Regions from separate parts of the Kutzneria sp. NPDC052558 genome, predicted to be linked through region 1. Evidence: riboswitches for the same ligand, from Rfam matches in the RefSeq annotation. Region 1 holds a riboswitch; each other region holds the start of a gene.
What was found. A riboswitch is a leader RNA that binds a small molecule or an ion and turns the genes downstream of it on or off. The one in region 1 is predicted to bind thiamine pyrophosphate.
Positions count from the first base shown of each region.

Region 2: another riboswitch for thiamine pyrophosphate. It lies ahead of thiC (phosphomethylpyrimidine synthase ThiC); the one in region 1 lies ahead of ACIG5F_RS42065 (thiamine ABC transporter substrate binding subunit).
Region 3: another riboswitch for thiamine pyrophosphate. It lies ahead of thiO (glycine oxidase ThiO); the one in region 1 lies ahead of ACIG5F_RS42065 (thiamine ABC transporter substrate binding subunit).

Region 1 is NZ_JBIUAG010000038.1:64,405-70,231, reverse strand. It holds gene ACIG5F_RS42075 (ABC transporter ATP-binding protein) at 1-753, opposite strand, end outside; gene ACIG5F_RS42070 (ABC transporter permease) at 753-2,330, opposite strand; gene ACIG5F_RS42065 (thiamine ABC transporter substrate binding subunit) at 2,306-3,325, opposite strand; TPP riboswitch at 3,381-3,492, opposite strand; gene ACIG5F_RS42060 (4a-hydroxytetrahydrobiopterin dehydratase) at 3,537-3,842, shown strand; gene ACIG5F_RS42055 (general stress protein) at 3,827-4,312, opposite strand; gene ACIG5F_RS42050 (hypothetical protein) at 4,566-4,790, shown strand; gene ACIG5F_RS42045 (Uma2 family endonuclease) at 4,836-5,423, shown strand; gene ACIG5F_RS42040 (GNAT family N-acetyltransferase) at 5,404-5,827, opposite strand, start outside.
Region 2 is NZ_JBIUAG010000012.1:202,868-208,694, forward strand. It holds gene ACIG5F_RS22875 (glycosyltransferase) at 1-316, shown strand, start outside; gene ACIG5F_RS22880 (quinone oxidoreductase family protein) at 305-1,258, opposite strand; gene ACIG5F_RS22885 (aldo/keto reductase) at 1,305-2,228, opposite strand; gene ACIG5F_RS22890 (hypothetical protein) at 2,263-2,895, opposite strand; TPP riboswitch at 2,962-3,088, shown strand; gene thiC (phosphomethylpyrimidine synthase ThiC) at 3,081-4,730, shown strand; gene thiD (bifunctional hydroxymethylpyrimidine kinase/phosphomethylpyrimidine kinase) at 4,868-5,698, shown strand; gene ACIG5F_RS22905 (winged helix-turn-helix transcriptional regulator) at 5,778-5,827, opposite strand, start outside.
Region 3 is NZ_JBIUAG010000012.1:210,514-216,340, forward strand. It holds gene ACIG5F_RS22915 (MarR family winged helix-turn-helix transcriptional regulator) at 1-44, opposite strand, end outside; gene ACIG5F_RS22920 (thiazole synthase) at 95-850, opposite strand; gene thiS (sulfur carrier protein ThiS) at 852-1,052, opposite strand; gene thiO (glycine oxidase ThiO) at 1,053-2,156, opposite strand; TPP riboswitch at 2,152-2,261, opposite strand; gene thiE (thiamine phosphate synthase) at 2,281-2,922, shown strand; gene ACIG5F_RS22940 (S1 family peptidase) at 3,074-4,231, opposite strand; gene ACIG5F_RS22945 (hypothetical protein) at 4,666-5,355, opposite strand; gene ACIG5F_RS22950 (MFS transporter) at 5,442-5,827, opposite strand, start outside.

The DNA of each region.
Region 1 (5,827 bases):
CGAACTGGTCACCAGGTCATGGTCGGCCCGCGCCGGCACGAACGTGGTGCAGCCGAGGAAGCCGGCGACCACGTCGTCGGCCGGCCGCCGCCACACCTCGTCCGGCGGCCCGACCTGGCGAATCCGCCCGGCCTGCATGAGCGCGACCCGGTCGGCCAGCGTGAATGCCTCGTCGTGATCATGAGTCACGACCAACGCGGTGGTGCCGGTCGCCCGCAGCAGCGCCGCGAGGTCGACGGCGAGCTGCTCCCGCAGGGCACGGTCCAAAGCGGACAGTGGCTCGTCCAGCAACAGCAGACGGGGCTTGGGGGCCAGGGCCCGCGCCAGCGCCACCCGCTGCTGTTCGCCGCCGGACAGCTCCGTCACCCGCCGTTCGCCGTATCCCTTGAGGCCGACCAGTTCCAGCAGCTCGTCGACGCGCTTGGCCCGCTCGCTCCGGTCGACGTGGTGCATGCGCAGGCCGAACGCCACGTTCGCGGCGACATCCTTGTGCGGGAACAGCTGCCCGTCCTGGAACACCAGCCCGAAGTCACGCCGGTGCACGGCGACACCGGCCAGATCGACGCCGTCCCAACGGATCCGGCCGGCGGCCGGCCGCTCCAGGCCGGCGACCGCGCGCAGCAGCGTCGACTTCCCGCAGCCCGAGGGCCCGAGCAGCGCCACGACCTCGCCGTCGGCGACGGTCAGGTCCGCTTCGGACACCGCGGCGATCGAGCCGTAGCGCACGGACAGGCCTTGCAGTTCCAGCGCCATCAGAACTCCCCTACCGCCGGCGTCAACCGTTCGATCAGCACGACCGCGAGCACGGTGACCACCATCAGCACCACGCACGCCGCGTACGCCATCTCGTTGTTCAGCTCGCCGGGGCGGGCGATCAGCCGCGCGATCGCCACCGGCAGCGTCGGCGCGTCCGGCCGCGCCAGGAAACTCGTCGCGCCGAACTCGCCCAGCGCCACCACGTAACCGAAGCCGGCCGCGGCGATCAGCGACCGCCCGGCCAGGGCCAGGTCGACCTCGCGCCACACCCGGAACGGGCCCGCGCCGAGCGTGCCGGCGGCCTGCCGCAGCCGCTCGTCGATGGCCCGCAGCACCGGCAACACCGTCCGCACGATCAGCGGCGTGATCACCAGGGCCTGCGCGAACGGCACCAGCAACGGCGATGTGCGCAGGTCGAAGGGCAGATCCCCGAGCGTGACGAGGTAGCCGAACCCGACCGTCACCGCCGACACGCCCAGCGGCAGCATCAGCGCCAGGTCCAGCGTCTCGCCCAACACCACACGGCCCCGCCGCAGCTGCGAGAGCACCACGGCCGCGGTCACCCCGAGCACCATCGCCAGGATCGTGGCGTCGGTCGCGGCCCGGATCGAGTTCCAGGCCGCCTCCCAGGCCGACACCTCCAAAGTGCCGGCGACACCCGTGCCGGACAGCGCCCGCCAACCGTCCATTGTGGTCAGAGAGTGGGCGACGAGGCCGACGATCGGGACCAGCAAAGCGATGACCACCAGCAGCGCGGCCCCGACCACGGCCCACTCGCCGCCGACCGGCCGGCGCGCCGTCTCGAACCGTCCGCGCAGCCGCAGCGCCGTCTCACGGCGTCGGCGCGCGACCGCCCCGATCACCAGCACCGCGACGACCGCGACCACTTGCAGGATCGACAACGCCGCCGCGCCGGGCAGATCGAACAGATCCACCGTACGGAGGTAGATCTCGGTCTCCAGGGTCCGGTACCGGGCCCCGCCGAGCATCAGCACGACACCGAAACTGGTGGCGCAGAACAGAAACACCACTGCCGCCGCCGACCCGACGGCCGGCGCGATCGCCGGCAGCACCACCGACGTGAACGCCCGCCACCGTGACGCGCCCAACGCGCGGGCCGCCTCCTCCGCACGCCGATCCGTGTGCGCCCAGAGGCCGCCGACCGTCCGCGCCACCACGGCGACGTTGAAAAAGGCGTTGGCCAGCACGATCGAGAGCACGCCGCCGTCCGGCAGCAGCGACCGGAAGGCCAGGCCCACCACCACCGTCGGCAGCACGAACGGCACCAGCACCAGCGTGCGCACCACGCCCACGCCCGGCACCTCGCACCGGGCCAGGACGTAGGCCAACGGCATGCCGGCCAGGACCGCCACCAGCGTCGCGGCGGCGGCCTGACCCAGCGTGAACGCCACCAGCCGCCAGGTGTCGGCGCTGGCCAGGATCTCCGTCACGCCGCTGCCGCCCAGGCCGATGCCGACGATCGACACCACCGGCCAGGCGAAGAACAGGCCCAGGAAACCGAGCGGAACCAGGGCCAGCAGCGGCAGAACTAGCCTTGCAGCAGCGTTCGGCACTGCTGGACCCACTTCTCCCGGTTCGCGTCCACCTGGTCGGCCGGCAGCTGCGCCGGCGCGTCCGGCAGCGGCGCCGCCTTCTTCCAGGTGTCCGGCAGCGACACGTCCGACCGGGACGGGTAGACGTACATGCTGCTGGGCACCTGCTGCTGGAACTTCTGGGAGACCAGGAAGTCCAGCACCTTCTGAGCGTCACTCGGGTTCTTGGCCCCGGCCAGCACGCCCGCGTACTCGACCTGGCGGTAGCAGGTGTTCAGCAGCGCCCTGGTGTTGACCTTGCCGTCCTGGCCGATCTCGTCGGCCGGCGAGGACGCGTAGGACACCACGATCGGGCGCGGGCCCCGGCCCGACGAGCCGGAGAAGTCCTGGCTGTAGGCCTCCTCCCAGCCGGCGTCGACCTTGACGTCGTTGGCCTTGAGCCGGGACCAGAAGTCCGGCCAGCCGTCCGGGCCGAACTGCTTGACCGTGCCCAGCAGGAAGGCCAGGCCCGGCGAGGAGGTGGACGGGTCCTCGACCACCGTCTGGCCCCGGTACCTCGGGTCGGCCAGGTCGGCGTAGCCGGTCGGGACCGGCAGCTGGTGGGCCGCGTACCAGGCCGTGTCCACGTTCAGGCACACGTCGCCGACGTCGATCGCCGTCAGCCGGTGCGAGTCGTCGAACTGGTAGCGCTGCGGGCCCGTGTTCGCGTCCGGGCTGCTGTAGGCCGCGAAGACCCCCGCCGACACCGCCCGGGAGGCGAAGGTGCTGTCCACGCCGTAGGCGATGTCGCCGATCGGGTTGGCCTTGGTCAGCACCAGCTTGTTGGTCAGGGCGCCCGCGTCGCCGTTCATGCTGACCTTGACCGTGATGCCCGAGGTCTTCTGGAAATCCTCCCAGAGGGTCTTGTCGACCGCCCAGGAGTCGTGGGTGACCAGCGTGACCGTGTGCGGGCTCGCCGTCGTGTCACCGCCGCCGACCAGCGAACATCCCGCCAGGGTCGTGGTGGCCAGCGCCATCGCGGCCAGCCGTGCCGTCCTGCCCAAACTCTCCTCCAGGTGACCTCGTCGCGCGAGGTCGCCCGTAGTGCCTCCCTCCACCGGCATGACCCGGATCAGGTGCTTACGGTCGAGAGCTCGCCCGCTCTCCTCTCAGCCCGGATCACCGGACTCCCGTGGCTCACCCGGAGCTTACGCTGCGTTCCGGCGGGGTCGGGACCACCATGGACACATGGCGGAATTGCTCACGGACGACCAGGTGACCGAGGCGCTGGGACGGCTGGCCCAGTGGCGGCAGGACGGCGCCGCGCTCGTTCGCACAGTGGACCTGGCCAGCTTCTCGGCGGCGATCCAGGCGGTGGTGCGGGTGGCCGAGATCGCCGAGAACGACAACCACCATCCCGACATCGACATCCGCTGGCGGACCCTGACCTTCCGGTGCGCGACGCACAGCGCCGGCGGCGTCACGTCCTTGGACGTCACGCTCGCCGGCGAGATCGACGGGGTGCTGGAGGTGCTCGGTCAGCCGAGCGAGTAGAGCAGGTTGCGGCCGGCCTCCGCGTTGCGGGGCTGGCACAGCACGTCGTAGCGGCGCGCCACCAGCTGGCTCTGCGACACGAAGTCGCGCTTGCCCCTGGTCGACGCGTAGCTCATCGCCGCGAAGATCATGCTGGCGCCCACGCCGCCGACCAGGCCGATGGCGATCGGCAGCCAGCCGCCGCCCACCGTGAACAGCGACAGCAGGATGCCCACGAACAGTCCGAACCAGGCCCCGCTGGCCGCGGCCGCGCCGAGCACCCGGCCCCAGGTCAGCCGGCCCGTGACCCGCTCAACCAGCATCGGCTCCGCGCCCACGATGGTGATGTCCTGCACCGGGAACTCCCGGTCGGCCAGGAAGTCCACCGCCCGCTGCGCCTGCTCGTAGGTGTCGTAGGAACCGATCGGCCAGCCGGTGGGCGGAGTGGGCAGCGCCGAAGCCGCCCCGTTGTTGGCGAATGCAGTGGTCATGATGGCCCTCCTTGTCGGCCTTACACCCCTTTCAACGCCGAGCCCACCTCGCTTCGTGCCGCGTTCCCCAACTCCACAGGCGAATCTCAGGATCCGCCCCGCCACCGTCGCCCGGCCACCCATCGGGCGGCGCCCGTCCGTCTCATCGAACCGCGCGCCCCGTCACCCGTCCGGGTTGTGACCTGCACGACCCGGGCAACGTTCCCCCGCTCTCGCGCGTCGTCTGTGGTGAAGCCGTACAAGGGGATTCGAAGTGATCAAGTTCTTTCGCACCGCAGCCGCCACCGCCGCCGCCATCGTGCTCGCCGTCCTGTTCGCCGTGCAGGCCCAAGCCGCCGCACCCGCTCCTGCGCAGGCCGTCCAGTCCTCCCAGGGCTACGGCGACCTGATCGTCGCCGGCCTGGCCGGCCTGCTCATCCTGGCCGCCGCCTTCGGCGTGATCATCTACGCCGCCCGGCACCGCGACTCCGAGCAGTGAGCGACCGTGTCGGGGCTCCCCTGAGCCCCGACACACCGGCTACCGTTGACGCATGACCGCGCTACCGGACTGGATGCGCCCTCCACGTCCACAGGGTTGGCACTCCGACGATCTGGACCATGTCGCCGAACTCCCGCCCACACCGAACTGTGCGACGGTTACTTCGTCTTCCGACTGTTCCCGCAGCGGCTGTGGCACAGCCTGGTCGTCCAGTCGCTGACTACGGCTCTGGCTGCTCAGGCCCCGGCGTCGGTCGAGGTCGATCGCCAGGTCACCGTGCGCCTCGACAAGTGGACCCGGTTCGAGCCGGACATCATCGCGACCAAGGTTCCCCACGCACGGGACCGGACCGCATTCGAACCGGCTGATGTCGCGCTTGTGGTGGAGGTGACGTCGCCGGAGTCCGGGCACCGCGATCGAACGGTCAAGCTGCGCAAGTACGCGGAGGCGTCGATCAAGCACTACTGGCTGATCGAGGAAGAGGACGGCCAGCCGGTTGTGCACGTCCATGAGCTGGACACGCCCACCAGGACCTACGTGCCGGCTGTCGTCTTCCGGGGCAGCCTTGAACGGCCCGTGCCGTTTCCGGTCGGCATCGACCTCACCACGCTGTTCAATCCGAAGAATCGCTGAGGTCCAGCCACATCACGTGGAGGCCGACGTGGCCGTGGTCGGGGTGGTCGAAGGCGGCGGGGACGGTGCCGATGGTGCGGAAGCCCAGCGAGTGCCAGAGGGTGACGGCGGTGGTGTTGGTCTCGACGACGGCGTTGAACTGGATGGCGCGGTAGCCAGCGGAGCGGCACGAGTCGATGACGTGGAGGCCGAGGGCGCGGCCGATGCCGTGGCGGCGGTGCTCGGGGTTGACCATGAAGCTGGCGGTGGCGACATGGGAGCCCCGGCCGGGACGGTTGGGGCCCATCTTGGCGCTGCCGAGGATGTGGGGACCGTCGACGGCGACGACAGTGCGGCCGGGAGGGGTCTCCATCCACCAGCCACGGGCCTGCTCAAGGGTGAGACCGTCGGGATAGGCGTAGGTC
Region 2 (5,827 bases), on a different contig from region 1:
GCACTGCGAGGACGACGTGGTGATCAGCGACGGCGGCTTCGACACCGTGCAGCGGGCGCTGCGGCACGCCAAGCCGTTGGTGCTGACCGGCCGCTCGGCCGACCAGCTGGAGGGCAACACCCGGGTCGCGGCCACCGGGGCGGCGCTGTACCTGGCCACGGACAAGCCCTCGGACGACGACATCGAGCAGGCGGTGCGGATCGTGCTGGCCGACCCGACCTATCGCGGCAACGCCCGGCGGCTGGCCGCCGAGTACGCGCGGCTGGACGCCCTGGGCAGCATCGCCGACGCCGTCTCGTCGTGCCTACGGGACTAGCAACAGCTTTCCCGTGGTGGCACGGGATTCCAGGTCGATGTGGGCCTGGGCGGCGTCCTTCAGGGCGTAGCGGCCGCCGATGTGGACGGTGAGCTGTCCGTTGCGGACGAAGTCGAACACCTCGCCGGTGCGGCGGATCAGCGCCTCCCGCGTCGGCACGTGGTCGGCGACGGCCGAGTACGACAGCAGGATGCTGTTGGGCAGGTCCATCGGGGTCAGCGTCGGCACGCCCATGAACGGCCCGTAGTAGACGTGAACCCCGTGCCGCCGCAGGGAAAGCTGGGATGAGCGGAAGGTCGGCGCGCCGCCGCCGTCGTAGACGACGTGCGCGCCCTCGCCGCCGGTCAGCTCGCGGATCTTGTCCTCGAAGCCGCCGCCGCTGGACACCAGCACGTGGTCGGCCTGCGCTGCCGCGACCTTGTCCGGCCGGGACACCAGGCCGATCGACGTGCCGCCGCGGGCCCGGATCATCTGGGTCAGCATCCGCCCGACCCCGCCGGCCGCCGCGTGCACCACGGCGACGTCGCCGGGCTTGATCGCGTACGTCTCGGTGGTGAAGTGGTTGGCGGTCAGGCCCTGCATCATCACCGCGGCGGCGGTCTCGTCCGCGATGTCGTCGGGCAGCTTGACCAGCGACTCCGCCGGCGCGAGCACCAGTTCGGCGTAGCTGCCGGGCACGTAGAACCAGGCGACCCTGTCACCGACGGCGAGGTCGGGCACCCCGTCGCCGACGGCGACCACCCGGCCCGCGCCCTCCACGCCCAGCGTCACCGGCGCGCCCCAGCCGGCCATGCCGGTCTCGCGGGCGCCGATGTCCATGTAGTTCACGCCGATGGCGGTCGGCGTGACGACGGCCTGGCCGGGGCCCGGCGTGGGATCGGGGAATTCGGCCCAGGCCAGGACTTCGGGCCCACCGTGCCGGTCGATGTGAATTGTTCGCATGGCATCGAACTTAAGCCGGCAAAAATGGACCCGCAAGTACAGAACGTCAGCTCAGCAGGCGCTGCACCTCGGCCAGCTGGGCCGGCGTCAACGCCCCGAACTCCAGCGCCCCCACGTTCTCCTCGACCTGGGCGACGGTGCGGCAGCCGGGGATCGGCACCGCCCGGTCGCACCGGGCCCAGATCCAGGCCAGCGCCCCCTGGGCCAGCGTCCGTCCTTCCGAGGTCAGCACCTCGCGCACGGCCTCGACCCGCTTGACGAACTCCGGCGTCGGCCTGCCGTCGGAGAAGAACCGCATCCACTCCGGAACCTTGTTGCGCACGTCGTCCTCGGGCAGCGCCGCCGTGGCCCAGTCGCGGCCGGTCAGCAGCCCCATGGCCAGCGGCCCGCGGCACAGCATGGTCATGTCCTGGATCTCCAGCACCGGGTACAGGTCCGGCCGGTCGTGCAGCACGTTCATCTCGGCCTGCACGTAGGTGCCGAACACCGCCGCCCGCTCCGGGTCGTCGGTGCTCCAGCCGTAGGCCCGGATCAGCCCCTCCATCAGCAGGTCGTCACAGGCCGCCCGCAGCTCGGCGGCCTGGTCGAACGGCAGGTCGCCCAGGTGCAGCTGGTAGATGTCGACGTGATCGGTGCGCAGCCGCCGCAGCGACTCGGTCAGCGCCTTGCGCATGTAGGCCACGCTGCCGTCGCCGCCGGTCAGCTGCCGGGTGGCCGGGTCGAAGACGTTGCCCCACTTGGTGGCGATGCGGATCTCGTCCCGCCGGCCGGCGAAGACCCGGCCCAGCAGCTCCTCGGCGTGCCCGGTGCCGTACACGTCGGCGGTGTCGAACAGCGTCACCCCCAGCTCGACAGCCCGGCGCAGCGCCCGCGCCGACTCCTCGTCGTCGGTCGGCCCCCAGCCGACCGCCTGCGTCCCGGCCCAGAACGGACCGCCCATCGCCCACGTGCCGATGCCCAGACTCACCATGGACCCGATCCAACAGGATGGAGCGCGCTCGAGGTCAAACCTCTTTTCGCCAGGGCACGCTCGGTAAGCCGGCCAGCTCGCGCAACGACCGGCAGCGCACCAGCTCGTCGTAGCGCTCGGCCAGCACGTGGGCCCGGATCCGCTGGGCCTGCGAGGTCGTGGGCAGCTCGCCCAGCAGCAGGAACGGCATGGTCAGCCGCCAGCCCTGGACCACGGTCTCGCGGTGGCGGTGCGGGGCCCGCAGCACCATCCGGGCCACCCGCATGGCGTGCTCGTTGCCGGTCATCCGGTCCGGGTAGCCCATGTGGTCCCAGGCCCAGCGCTGCTCGTCGGCGACCCGGCAGCGCAGGCAGGGCAGGTCCCCGGTGCCCAGCTCGGCCCCACAGGCCGGGCAGCGCAGCAGCGTCATGGCCACGTCGGTGCAGGTCCACGGCAGCTTGCCGACGTCCTCCAGCAGCACCAGCTCGGCCAGTTCCAGCTCCGGGATGCCGGAGACCTCCACCAGCGGCCGCCAGTCCAGGGTCCAGAACTGGTCGACCAGCTCGGCGCACACCTGGCACATCGGGTAGCCGCGGCCGGCCAGCTCGCCGCAGGCCGGGCAGTCGATGACCGCCGTGGGCCGAACGGCCCGCCGGGCGCCCGGTGGAAACGGTTGATCGTCGGCCACCGGCACAAGGTACGCGACCGAGGCTGGCAGGAAGCGCCGGCATTCGCTAGCGTCGGGATGCCGACAACTGAACACCGCGGGAGCTCGCGCTGGAAGCGGGCTGAGAGGGCGGCTGGGTCATCCGGACCCGGTGCCGCCGACCGCCTGAACCTGACTGGGTAATGCCAGCGTAGGGAGGAATCGCCATGACGTCGCTTGACGACCGTGTCCGGCCCACCGTGACCACGGGGCCCATCCAGGGCTCGCGCAAGGTCTACGTCGACGGCCCGCACGACACCCGGATCCCGATGCGCCGGGTGGAGCTCAGCAATGGCGAACACCTTGACCTGTATGACACCTCCGGCCCCTACACCGACTCGGACGCCGTCATCGACGTCCACAGTGGACTGTCGAAGCTGCGCGCGCCCTGGGTCGCCGAACGCGAGCCCGTGAACGGCGCGGTGACGCAGCTGGCCTACGCCAAGGCCGGCATCATCACCAAGGAGATGGCCTTCTGCGCCGCCCGCGAGGGCGTGGACCCCGAGTTCGTGCGCAGCGAGGTGGCGATCGGCCGGGCGGTGATCCCGGTCAACCGCAACCATCCCGAGTCCGAGCCGGCCATCATCGGCAAGAAGTTCCTCGTCAAGATCAACGCCAACATGGGCAACTCGGCCGTCTCCTCCTCGATCGAGGAGGAGGTGGACAAGATGGTGTGGGCGGCCCGCTGGGGCGCGGACACCATCATGGACCTGTCCACCGGCAAGCGGATCCACGAGACGCGGGAGTGGATCCTGCGCAACTCGCCGGTGCCGGTCGGGACCGTGCCGATGTACCAGGCGCTGGAGAAGGTCAACGGCGATCCGACCAAGCTGTCCTGGGAGATCTACCGGGACACCGTGATCGAGCAGTGCGAGCAGGGCGTGGACTACATGACCGTGCACGCCGGCGTGCTGCTGCGCTACGTGCCGCTGACCGCCAAGCGGGTCACCGGCATCGTCTCCCGCGGCGGCTCGATCATGGCCGCGTGGTGCCTGGCCCACCACACGGAAAGCTTCCTCTACACCAACTTCGAGGAACTCTGCGACATCCTGCGGGCCTACGACGTGACGTTCTCGCTGGGCGACGGGCTGCGGCCCGGGTCCATCGCCGACGCCAACGACGAGGCCCAGTTCGCCGAGCTGCGCACGCTGGGCGAGCTCACCCACATCGCCCGGGCCAAGGACGTGCAGGTGATGATCGAGGGCCCCGGCCACGTGCCGATGCACAAGATCGTGGAGAACGTGCGGCTGGAGGAGGAGGTCTGCGGCGAGGCCCCGTTCTACACGCTCGGCCCGCTGGCCACCGACATCGCGCCGGCCTACGACCACATCACCTCGGCCATCGGCGCCGCCCAGATCGCCTGGGCCGGCACCGCGATGCTGTGCTACGTCACGCCCAAGGAGCACCTCGGCCTGCCCAACCGGGACGACGTGAAGGTCGGCGTGATCACGTACAAGATCGCCGCGCACTCGGCCGACCTGGCCAAGGGGCATCCCAAGGCCCAGGAGCGCGACGACGCGTTGTCCCAGGCCCGCTTCGAGTTCCGCTGGCACGACCAGTTCAACCTGTCGCTGGACCCGGACACCGCGCGGGCCTACCACGACGAGACCCTGCCGGCCGAGCCGGCCAAGACCGCCCACTTCTGCTCCATGTGCGGCCCCAAGTTCTGCTCCATGCGCATCACCCAGGACGTGCGCAAGTACGCTGAGGAGCACAACTTGTCCTCAGTGGAAGCGATCGAGGCGGGCATGGCCGAGATGTCGGCGGAGTTCGCGTCGCACGGCAAGCAGGTCTACCTGCCGGTTGTGGAGGGGTAAATGGGGGCTGTGCTCATGCCGCGCGGGGCGAGTTCGCTCGTGACCGGTCTCTTCGCCTTGGCCGGAAAAACCGCTGAACAGATGCGATTTTCCCGGCCCACGGCTCCAGAGACCGGCGCGAACCCGCGGGGTGATCGGTGACGAATTCCACTCCCCCCAGGGCACTGACCATCGCCGGCACCGACTCCGGCGGTGGCGCGGGCGTGCACGCCGACTGCCGGACGTTCTTCGCCTGCGGCGTGCACGCCACCACCGCGGTCACCGCGGTCACCGTGCAGAACTCGGTCGGGGTCTCGGGTTTCCACGAGATCCCGCCCGAGGTGGTGGCCGCGCAGATCGAGGCCGTGGTGTCGGACATCGGTGTCACGGCGGCGAAAACCGGCATGCTGGCCTCGGCGGCGATCATCGAGGCGATCGCCGCGACCATCGACAAGGTCGGCATCGGACGGGACCGAACGATCCCGTTCGTGGTCGACCCGGTGTCCGCGTCCATGCACGGCGACCAGCTGCTGCACGACAACGCCCTGGCCGGCCTGAAGAATCTGCTGTTCCCGCGAGCATCCCTCGTCACGCCCAACCTGGACGAGGTGCGGCTGCTCACCGGGATCGACGTGACCAGCCGGGACATGATGCTGGACGCGGCCAAGGCGATGTACGACCTCGGGCCGCAGTGGGTGCTGATCAAGGCCGGCCACCTGCGGTCGGACCCGGAGTGCGTGGACATCCTCTACGACGGCGTGGCCGTCATCGAGCTGCCCGGGCCGCGCTTCGACGTCCAGCACACCCACGGCAGCGGCGACACCCTGGCCTCGTCGATCACCTCGGCCCTGGCCAAGGGCGCCACCATGCCGGCGGCGGCCGAGTTCGGCAAGCGCTTCATCGTGCACGCCGTGCGCAACGCCTACCCCCTCGGCGCCGGCACCGGCCCCGTCTCCAACTTCTGGCGCCTCTCCGACAACCCCATCTGAGCGCTGCTCAAGTGTGGAAGGGGGCCTTCCTCCACTCGGAGTGAAGGAAAGCCCCCTTCCAACCCCGTCGGCGGTGGCGTCAGCTCACTGGCTGGGGTAGGGCGTCGGCGGTGGCGTCGTAGGCCTCGC
Region 3 (5,827 bases), on a different contig from region 1:
TACAGCCGCGTGGTCTCGTCGACCGTGGCCGTCGTCGTCGACATCGCCACGACACTCACTCCTCAGGTAGGTGGCACCTACCGTTCATGATGACTCAGCGCGGCGGGCTGGACGCCCGCGCCCAGAAGCGTTGCGGAATTCTCCCGGCAAGTAGGGCCGAACGGCCGGCATCCACCGCCCATCGCATCGCCGCCGCCATCCGCTCGGGATCCTGCGCCCGGGTGACGGCGGTGGCCAGCAGCACGGCCGAGCAGCCCAGCTCCATGGCCAGCGCGGCGTCCGAGGCGGTGCCGATGCCAGCGTCCAGGATCACCGGCACCGAGGCCCGGGACACGATCAGCTCGATGTTGTGCGGGTTACGGATGCCCAAGCCGGTGCCGATGGGCGAGCCCAGCGGCATCACCGCGGCGCAGCCGGCCTCCTCCAGCCGCAGCGCCAGCACCGGGTCGTCGTTGGTGTACGGCAGCACCACGAAGCCGTCCTCGACCAGCTGCTGGGCGGCGTCGAGCAGCTCGACCGAGTCGGGCAGCAGGGTGCGGTCGTCGGCCACCACCTCCAGCTTCACCCAGTTGGTCTCCAGGGCCTCGCGGGCCAGCCGGGCGGTGAGCACCGCCTCGGCCGCGGTGCGGCAGCCCGCGGTGTTGGGCAGCGGCTCGATTCCCAGGCGGCGCAACAGGTCCAGCACGCCGGTGCCGCCGGCGGCGTCCATCCGGCGCATGGCCACCGTGGTCAGCTCGGTGCCGGCGGCCAGCAGCGCCCGCTCCAGAACGGCCAGGTTGGCCGCCCCGCCGGTGCCCATGACCAGCCGCGAGCCGAACTCGCGGTCGGCGATGACAAACGGATCGTCCACCTCAGCCTCCCTGCACGGCGGTGAGCACCTCGACGCGACCGCCCGGCGGCAGCGGCGTTTCCGTCCAGCCGGCTCGCGGCACGACCTCGCCGTCCAGCGCGACCGCGATGCCCCGGGGCGGGGCGTCGATGGCGGCCAGCGCGTCGGCGACGGTGGCCCCGTCGGCCAGTTCGCGCTCGGTTCCGTTGACCACGACCAGCATTCAGCTTCCCCCGTTCGTCACGGCGAGCAGTCGGCCCGGGTCGGCGGCGCGCGCCGGCTCCGGTGGTTCACGTCCGGCGAGCAGGTCGACCACCGCCTCGGCGGTGATCGGGGCGAGCAGGATCCCGTTGCGGTGATGGCCGGTGGCGGCCAGCACGCCCGGCTCCAGCCAGCCCAGCAGCGGCAGGTTGTCGGGGCTGCCCGGCCGCAGCCCGGCGGCGCACTCCACCACCGCGAACTCGCCGATGCCCGGCAGCACCCGCTCGGCGTCGCGCAGCAGGTCCCGGACGCCGCCGACCGTGACCTCGGTGTCGAAGCCGGCCTCGTACTGGGTGGCCCCGAGCACCAGGCCGCGGCCGTCGCGCGGCACCAGGTAGACCTGCCGGCCCTCGACCAGGGCCCGCACGGTCCGGGTCGGCGGATCGAGCGCGCCGTCACGGGCCTTGAGCCGCAGCACCTCGCCCTTGACCGGCCGGACGACCTTGGCCAGCCCCTCGTACAGGCCGCCGCTCCACGCCCCGGCGGCCAGCACCACCGTGTCGCACTCGACGGTGGACCCGTTGGCCAGCAGCACTTCCCCGGCGCTGACGCTCTTCGCCGCGACGGCGATCGGCTGCGCGCCGGCGTCCACCGCCGCCTTGCGCAGCGAGGACAGCAGCACCCGGTTGTCCACGGCCAGATCCCCGGGCACCAACAGTCCACTTCGGACGGACGTGCCCAGCGACGGCTCCAGTTGACGGGCCCGACGCGCGGTGACTCGTTCCACCTCGCGGCCGAGCCGGGCCAGGTAGTCGGCCACACCCTCGAGTTCCTCGCGGTCGGCCGCGTCCACCGCCACCACCAGCGTTCCCTCGGTGCGCAGGCCACCCCGTTTGTCCAGGCGGGCGGCGAAATCCGGCCAGCGGTCCAGCGACGCGCTGCCCAGCGCCAGCACATGTTCCTCGCCCGGCCACGCCTCCGTGACCGGCGCGAGCATGCCGCCCGCCACCCAGGACGCGCCCGACCCCGGCGCGGCGTCGATCAACTGCACCTGGTGCCCGTCCTCGGCGGCCGCCCACGCGACCGACAGACCGACGACCCCACCACCGACAACGGCGATCTTCAAGACACATCACGCTCCCTGCGCCGGCATGACCCGGATCAGGTTCGACGGTCAGAGCTGGCAAGCTCCCTCTCAGCCCGGTTCCTCCAGGCTCCCGTGCGGACCACTGGCATCTACCGTAGCACCCGTGCCAGGACTGGATGGAGATCAGATCAGGAAGCGGCTCGCCGACGCACGGCTGTATCTGTGCACCGACGCCCGCACCGCCACCGGGGACCTCGCGTCCTTCGCCGACGCCGCGCTCGCCGGCGGCGTGGACGTCATTCAGCTGCGGGACAAGGGCATGGAGGCCAAACCCGAGCTCGCCGCGCTGGAGGTCCTCGCCGACGCCTGCGCCCGCCACGGCGCGCTGCTGGCCGTCAACGACCGGGCCGACATCGCCGTCGCCGCCGGGGCCGACGTGCTGCACCTCGGCCAGGACGACCTGCCGGTGCCGCTGGCCCGCCGCATCGCCGGCGACGACATCGCCATCGGCCGCTCCACCCACGACTTCGCACAGGCCGACGCCGCCGCCGCGGAGCCGGGTGTGGACTACTTCTGCGCGGGTCCGTGTTGGCCCACCCCCACCAAACCTGGCCGCCCGGCCCCCGGCCTGGACCTGGTGCGGCACGTTCGGTCGCAGCGGCCCTGGTTCGCCATCGGCGGCATCGACCTCGGCCGGCTGGACGAGGTGCTGGCCGCCGGCGCCCAGCGGATCGTGGTGGTCCGGGCCATCACCGCCGCCGAGGACCCGCGCGCCGCCGCCGAGGCGTTGAAGTCCCGCCTGTGACCCCGTCATGCCCAACGCCGCTTGAACCCGCCGTGAACGGACCGTTCACAGCCTTGAGGGCTTGAAAAACACCCCGGCGGCCGGCCTGTGCAGGGAGGGGGCCGGCCGCCGGGGCGGGGTGGTGGGCTTGCAGGGGGAGCCCACCCGGGCATCAGCTCGTGACGAGCCGGAGTCCGTAGGCGCTCAGCGCCGGGTTGACGGGGCTGAAGTAGGTGGTGCCGCCGCTGGTGCAGTTGCCGGAGCCGCCGGAGGTGACGCCCTGGGCCTGGTTGCCGCTGATCCACGAGCCGCCGGAGTCGCCGGGTTCGGCGCAGACGTTGGTCCTGGTCAGCCCGGTGACGGTGCCCTCGGCGTAGACCACGGTCTGGTTCTTGGCCTGGATGGTGCCGCAGTGCCAGCCGGTGGTGGAGCCGGACCGGCAGACCGCGGCGCCGACGGCCGCCTCGGTGGAGCCCTTGACGGCCACGGTGCCGCCGCCGTTGACCACAACCCCGGACAATGTCCACTGACTGCTGGTCACGTCGACGCGGCCGTAGTCCCCGCCAGTGCCGAAATGGCTGCCGTTGAGCCGACCGAGTGAAACTTGGTTGTACCCGAATGCACTACCGCCGCCGGCGGTGCAGTGCCCGGCGGTCACGAAGTGCTTGCCGCCAGAAGCATCGGTGGCACTGAATCCGACCGAGCACCGGAAGTTCGAGCCGTACCAGGCGTCGCCGCCACGGACGGCGTAAAGCGGGCGCGGGCGCTCACTCACGGTCTCGACGCGGGCGGCCGAGCCGGCGGTGGCGACGAAGGCGTCGGTGGCCGGCGAACGGTCCAGAACCTGAACCACAACCTGGTCGGTCGGCAGGTCGACATACCATCCGACAACCCCGGCGGGCACCGGACGGGATCCCAGCCCGTCGGCCACCGCGGCCAGTTGTGCGTCCGTTCGGGTGACAACCCTTGCCTCAACACCCGCCGCGACCAGCCTCGGAACCGATGTGATGTCAGTCACCGCCACAACGGCCCGGCCGGCGGTGGCGTCGAACCAGGATCCGGCGAAGATCGACCCAAGCCCTGTGCGCAGGGTTGCTACCTGCGCTTCGGCGCGATCCTGCTGGGCGAACAGATCCCTCGCCCGACCGGGTGATAGACCCAGATCCCGTTGCAGCGCGCTCGCTACATCGGGTGATATGACCACACCATTCGTGGACGTATCGACAGAGACGGGCGCAGAACTCGCGGCTGCCGGTACGCTGACAGTAGCGGCGAGGCCGATGGACAACAGGGCAGCGCCGGTAATGCGAGCCGCATCAGTGCGGTTCATCAGACGTCTCCCTCATCTTCGGATGCGGGGACTCGGGAGTGGCGGTTGCAGGGACCCCTTCCCGAGCCTTTTAGGGGGACGGGTGGTGGGGCGGCGGCAGGGGTCGCCCCACCTTCCCCCCACCTCTGGTTCTCCGGGGTTCAGTGACCGCCGCCATCAATCCCTCCCCCACACATGACGTGTTGCCGAACGTTGTTCGACGAACAGTCCGATCGGGCGCAAAGCGTGTCACACCCGCCGCCCGCCTGGGTACGACGAGTAGCGGTTAACAGTTGACGTTTAAGTAACGTCACGCGGATTTCCTGTTCCATACCGCCGGCCGCGACCAGTTGCCCGTCCGGACACCGCCGTGACCGCTGCGCCGTCCGGCCGCAGCATGCTTGATCTTTACGGCGGCAGCCGGGCTGGCCCCTGGCGCGGACCGTCGGCAGACGCTAGCTCGCACCGGGCGGCGGGCCGCCGGTGGTGCCGATCGGCTGCTGCTGGGTCGTCGTGGTGACGGTCGTCGACGACGACGAGGTGGTTGTCGGCTCGGTTGTCGTGGTCGACGACGGCGGCGTGCTGGAGGTGGTGGTCGGCGCGGTGGTGGTCGTGGTCGACGTGGATGTGCTGGTCGGCGGCGGCGCGCTGGTCGGATGCGGCGCGCTGGTCTGCTCCGGCTGGCCGAACAGCGCGCCCACGGTGGTGCGCTGGCCGTTGCCGGAAGTGGCCTGGCCGTCGAGCAGTTCCACGACGGTCAGCACGCCCATGCCGAGCACGAAGGCGGCCGCGGTCGCGGCGGCCAGCATCGGCCACCGGCGCTTGCCGGCCTCCCGTTTCGGCGGTGCGACCATGAGCCGAACGGTCTCAGCGTCATGGGACGCGCCGACCGGCGGCTCCTCCTGCTTGATCCGGGCAGTGACCCGGTCCTTGGCGGCATGAATCGATCGCTCGTACAGCGAGGCGCCGACGGTGCCGACCACACTGGCCAGCCCGGCCCCGGCGACGGTGCCGGCGACCCCCAGTTTCGACCCCAGTACGGCCGCGGTCACGGACGCCAGCGCGCCCGCCGCGACCTGCGTCGGCTTGATGTCCAGCCGATTCGTGCCGTTCTCCTTGTCCTTGTGGTCCTTGTGCTCGCTCATCGCTCCCAATCCCCTACCGCACTACCAACGCACTAGACGTGGCGAACACTCCCGGGGTTGGGCGATGGTGAGCACGAACACCCCCTTCAGTCCACTATGGACGGCCGCCGCGGATGCACGTGGGTGGGCGGCCCTTCCACTCCGCAGTGCAGGCAATCGCCCGGATGCGGGGAATCCTCGACAACCGCCGGCGACGACGGCTGGCCGAGAACCTTGTTGTCGATGAAAAACGCGATCACACCGCCGGCCACCGCGGCTATCGCGCACATCAGCAGCGCCATCTGCCAACCGGCGGTCAGGGCGGTCGGATCGGAGTACTTCTCGCCGGTGATGCCGGCCGCCGCCGGCAGCACGGCCACCGCGAGCAGCGACCCGGTCCGGGCCACCGCGTTGTTCACGCCGGAGGCGACGCCGGCGTGCCGGTCGGGCGCGGCGGCGAGCACGGTCGCCGTCACCGGCGCGACCGCGCACA